2 regions of the Streptomyces sp. NPDC006463 genome follow, and region 2 is predicted to be linked to the other one. Evidence: riboswitches for the same ligand, from Rfam matches in the RefSeq annotation. Region 2 holds a riboswitch; the other holds the start of a gene.
What was found. A riboswitch is a leader RNA that binds a small molecule or an ion and turns the genes downstream of it on or off. The one in region 2 is predicted to bind glycine.

Region 1: it holds a riboswitch for glycine, as region 2 does, so the genes downstream of both, gcvT (glycine cleavage system aminomethyltransferase GcvT) here and gcvP (aminomethyl-transferring glycine dehydrogenase) in region 2, are expected to answer to the same signal.

The regions. Positions count from the first base shown of each region.
Region 1 is NZ_JBIAHP010000021.1:76,101-78,488, forward strand. It holds gene gcvH (glycine cleavage system protein GcvH) at 1-214, opposite strand, end outside; gene gcvT (glycine cleavage system aminomethyltransferase GcvT) at 326-1,441, opposite strand; glycine riboswitch at 1,597-1,700, opposite strand; gene ACFYOB_RS31055 (AAA family ATPase) at 1,882-2,388, shown strand, end outside.
Region 2 is NZ_JBIAHP010000003.1:10,122-12,509, reverse strand. It holds gene gcvP (aminomethyl-transferring glycine dehydrogenase) at 1-1,349, opposite strand, end outside; glycine riboswitch at 1,546-1,644, opposite strand; gene ACFYOB_RS07045 (PRC-barrel domain-containing protein) at 1,757-2,122, shown strand; gene ACFYOB_RS07040 (DNA polymerase IV) at 2,187-2,388, opposite strand, start outside.

The DNA of each region.
Region 1 (2,388 bases), on a different contig from region 2:
GGGAGTACAGGTCGCTGACCGACTTCGTCGACTCCAGCTCGCCACAGGTCTCGCCCTCGGTGACGGTCTCGCCGACCTCGGGGAGCTGGGCGTAGACGACGTCACCGAGCGCGTTGGCCGCGAACTCGGTGATGCCGACCGTCGAAACGCCGTCAACGGCGTCCGACAGCCACTCGTGCTCCTTGGTGTAACGCAGCTGCTGGGGGGTGCTCATGACCTGATTCTCCTGGATGCGGGGGAGTGGATACGAACTGTGGTCTTGGGTACTGAGACGGCGCCGTACGGATGTCCGTACGACTGCCTGCGCGCCGGGTCGTGCGAAGTGTTACTTCTGCCGCTTGTAGAAGGGCAGGGCCACGACCTCGTACGGCTCATGCGTACCGCGAATGTCGACGCCGACGCCGGAGGTGCCGGGCGCGGCGTGCGCCGCGTCCACGTACGCCATCGCGATCGGCTTGCCGAGCGTCGGGGACGGGGCGCCGGAGGTGACCTCGCCGATGACCTGTCCGTCGGCCACGACCGGGAAACCGGCGCGCGGCACGCGGCGGCCCTCGGCGATCAGGCCGACCAGCTTGCGCGGCGGGTTCGTGGCGGCGCGCTCGGCGGCGGCCTCCAGTGCGGCGCGGCCGACGAAGTCCCCCTCCTTCTCGAACTTCACGACCCGGCCCAGCCCCGCGTCGAAGGGGGTGAGGGAGGTGGTCAGCTCGTGCCCGTACAGCGGCATGCCCGCCTCCAGGCGCAGGGTGTCGCGGCAGGACAGCCCGGCCGGGACCAGGCCGACGCCCTCGCCCGCCTTGGTCAGCGCCTGCCACAGCTCCACGGCGTGCTCGGGGGCGACGAACAGCTCGAAGCCGTCCTCGCCGGTGTAGCCCGTACGCGCGATCAGCGCCGGAACCCCGGCCACCGTGCCCGGCAGTCCTGCGTAGTACTTGAGCCCGTCCAGGTCGGCGTCGGTGAGGGACGCCAGGATGCCGGGGGACTCCGGGCCCTGCACCGCGATCAGCGCGTAGGCGTCGCGGTCGTCGCGGACCTCGGTGTCGAAGCCGGCGGCGCGCTCGGTCAGGGCGTCGAGGACGACCTGGGCGTTGGAGGCGTTGGCGACGACCATGTACTCGGTCTCGCCGAGGCGGTAGACGATCAGGTCGTCGACGATCCCGCCGTCCTCCTGGCAGATGTGCGTGTAGCGGGCGCGGCCGACGCCGACCGTGGAGATGTTGCCGACCAGCGCGTAGTCCAGGGCCTTGACGGCCTCCGGGCCGGTCAGGGTGATCTCGCCCATGTGGGACAGGTCGAAGAGACCGGCCTTGGTGCGTACGGCGTTGTGCTCGTCGCGCTCGCTCGCGTACCGCAGCGGCATGTCCCAGCCCGCGAAGTCGGTCATGGTCGCACCGAGGGAACGGTGCAGCGCATCGAGGGCGGTCAGACGGGGGGCAGTGCTCATGGGTGTGGCTCCCGAGTCCCAGGGCATGACATGACGAGGAGGGTCCTCCCCATCTGTCATCGGAACCTGAGAGGTTCGCCGAGAGTTCCTGGTTGCCCGGATCTTCGGCTTGCACCTTGGGTGGAGCTGTCGGACAGCTCGCTTTTCAGATCTGCCTCATCCACGCGGTACGGGGCCTGAGAGATTCAAGGGAGGTTCTTGCTCCTTCGGCGCCCGCGCACGGCCTTGCGGCGTGCCGGGACTCTCCCGCGCGGATTCAAGCGGCCGGTATGCAGTTGGTCCAGATGGCGCACATCATTGCACGCCACCGCCGTGATCGGGGGTGGGGCCCCGAAAGTTCGTGCGGCGCTGGGACGGCCGGACCGGAACCGGGGCCGCCGGATTACCGTCTCTTTACACTCAGTGGGCAAGGGTCCTGGTGACCCGATTCGGGGGAGGCGATCACTGTGCGGAGATTCGTAGGTGTGGCGGCCGCGGCGACCGTGGACGCGGTGCCCGCGCAGCCCGGTGCGCGCGTGCGGAGCGGGCCGGCCGGCCCCGTCCGGGACCTCCGCGGCCCGGGAGCGGGCGGCCCGCAGGCCCTCGCCTTCGCGGCGGGCGACATCGTCGTGGTGTCCGGCCTGCCCGGCGGCGGCAAGAGCACGCTGATCAAGCGCGCGGCGGCCGGGGGCGGGGCCATCGACTCCCAGGACACCCGGGAGCGCTGGGAGCGGCGGATGCCGCGGACGCTGCCGTACGCGGTCTACCGGCCGCTGGTGCGCGGCGCCCACTACTGGGGCCTGTGGCGGACCCTCCGCTCCGGGACCTCGATGATCGTCCACGACTGCGGCACGCAGAGCTGGGTACGGGGCCTGCTCGCGGCGGTCGCCCGCCGCCGGGGACGGGCGCTGCACCTGCTCCTGCTGGACAGCAGCCCCGCGGAGGCCCTGGCAGGGCAGGCGGCGCGG
Region 2 (2,388 bases):
CTGACACCGAAGGCCGCCCAGACTGCGTCGATGTCGGCGCGCAGGGTGGTCTCGTCGCAGGAGACGGAGACGTGGTCGGCGTCGGCCTGGTAGAGGTTGACGCCCCCCTGGCGGGCCGCGGCGACGACCTCGGCCGCGCGGCCCGGGACACGGGCCGTGATGGTGTCGAAGTAGGCGCCGTGCACGATCTCGACGCCACCGGCCTGCAGACCTGCGGCGAGCAGCGCCGCGTAGCGGTGGGTCCGGCGGGCGATCGTCCGCAGGCCGTCCGGGCCGTGGTAGACGGCGTACATGGCGGCCATGACGGCGAGCAGCACCTGCGCGGTGCAGATGTTGCTGGTGGCCTTCTCGCGGCGGATGTGCTGCTCGCGGGTCTGCAGGGCCAGCCGGTACGCCTTGTTGCCGTCCGCGTCCACGGAGACGCCGACGAGGCGGCCGGGCAGCGAGCGGGCGTGCTTGGCCTGGACGGCCATGTAACCGGCGTGCGGTCCGCCGAAGCCCATCGGGACACCGAAGCGCTGCGTGGTGCCGACGGCGATGTCCGCGCCGAGCTCGCCCGGCGAGGTCAGCAGGGTCAGGGCGAGCAGGTCGGCCGAGACGGTGACGATGGCACCGAGCTCGTGCGCCTGGTCGATGAGCGGCTTGATGTCCCGTACGGCACCGGAGGCGCCCGGGTACTGGAGGAGCACGCCGAAGACGCCGCGCTCGGCGATCTCGGCCGGGATGCCGTCCGACAGGTCGGCGACGACGACCTCGACGCCCGTGGGCTCGGCGCGGGTCTCGATCACGGCGATGGTCTGCGGCAGCGCGTCGGCGTCGATCAGGAAGACGCCGTTCTTGACCTTGCCCACCCGGCGCGCGAGGGACATGGCCTCGGCGGCCGCGGTGCCCTCGTCGAGCAGCGAGGCACCCGAGGTCGGCAGCCCGGTGAGGTCGGCGACCACGGTCTGGAAGTTCAGCAGCGCTTCGAGGCGGCCCTGCGAGATCTCGGGCTGGTACGGCGTGTACGCCGTGTACCAGGCCGGGTTCTCCATGACGTTGCGCAGGATCACCGGCGGCGTGAAGGTCCCGTAGTAGCCGAGACCGATCATCGAGGAGAGGACCTGGTTGCGGTCGGCGAGCGAGCGCAGCTCGGCCAGCACCTCGGCCTCGGTCCGCGCCTCGGGAAGGTTCAGCGCTTCGGCGGTCTTGATGACATCCGGCACCGCGGCGGCGGTCAGTTCGTCCAGGGAGCCGTAGCCCACCTGGGCGAGCATCTTCGCCTGCGCCTCGGCATCCGGGCCGATGTGGCGCTGCTCGAAGGGGATGCCTCGCTCCAGCTGGGAGAGCGGAATGCGGTTGGCGGTCATGTACGGAGGCCTCCTGGTCGTATGACCTGCGAGGGGCACCACGGCGCGGGCACCCGGACGGCCTCCCCCTCTGTCATCTCAACCTGAGAGTTTCACCGGCCGCTCGAGGGTCGCTCGATAGAACCGGCTTTCACCGTCGGTGAGGAACGGAACCGGCACTGCACGCCCGGTACCTGCCCCTGCTTTCCAGAGTGGCCTCGTCCGTGCGGTACGTATGCCTGAGAGATTCCGGGGAGGATTTGCTCCTTCGGCGCCTCCGTCAAGATCACTCGGAGGACTCTCCCGCACAGGGTCGACAGCCATCACCCAGCCTACCAGCGAGGATCCGGACACTCCCCGAGTGGCCTCAGCTCCCGAAATGCACTTCTGTAGTCATTACGGAGGAGTTGCGACCATTTGGAGGGACCGTGCAGACCGACATCGATCCGCGCAGCCTGATCGGCCGCAAGGCGTTCGACCGCAACGGCACCAAGATCGGCACCATTGACGAGGTCTACCTCGACGATGCCACGGGCGTCCCGGAATGGGCCGCCGTACGGACGGGTCTGTTCAGTCGGGACGCCTTCGTCCCGCTGGAGCCCAGCGAGCTGGTGGGCGACGCCCTGCGGGTGCCTTTCGACCGCTCCCTGATCAAGGACGCCCCCGATTTCGGTGTCGGCCGCCACCTCTCCCCGGAGCAGGAGCTCCAGCTCTACCACCACTACGGCCTGGACGTGACCCTGCCCACGGACTTCCAGCGCGACTTCGGCCGCCTGGCGGGCGACGAAGGCTAGTCCCCGCCCGGCTCCGCCCGGCCCCGCCCGGCCCCGCCACATCGTCCCTGGCCCCGGACGGGGCCTAGACGTCCTCGTCCGCCGGCCCCTCCCCCACCAGCGGCAGCGGATCGGACGGCTCCAGCTCGGGGTCGTCCACCCGGAAGGTCCGCACCCGGCCGGGCTGCGATCCCGGCCGCTCGAACCGTACGGTCACCCGCCCGACCCCGCTGCCCTGCACCCACCCGGGCCCGTACACCGCGTGCAGTACGTCGCTCCCGGCCGCC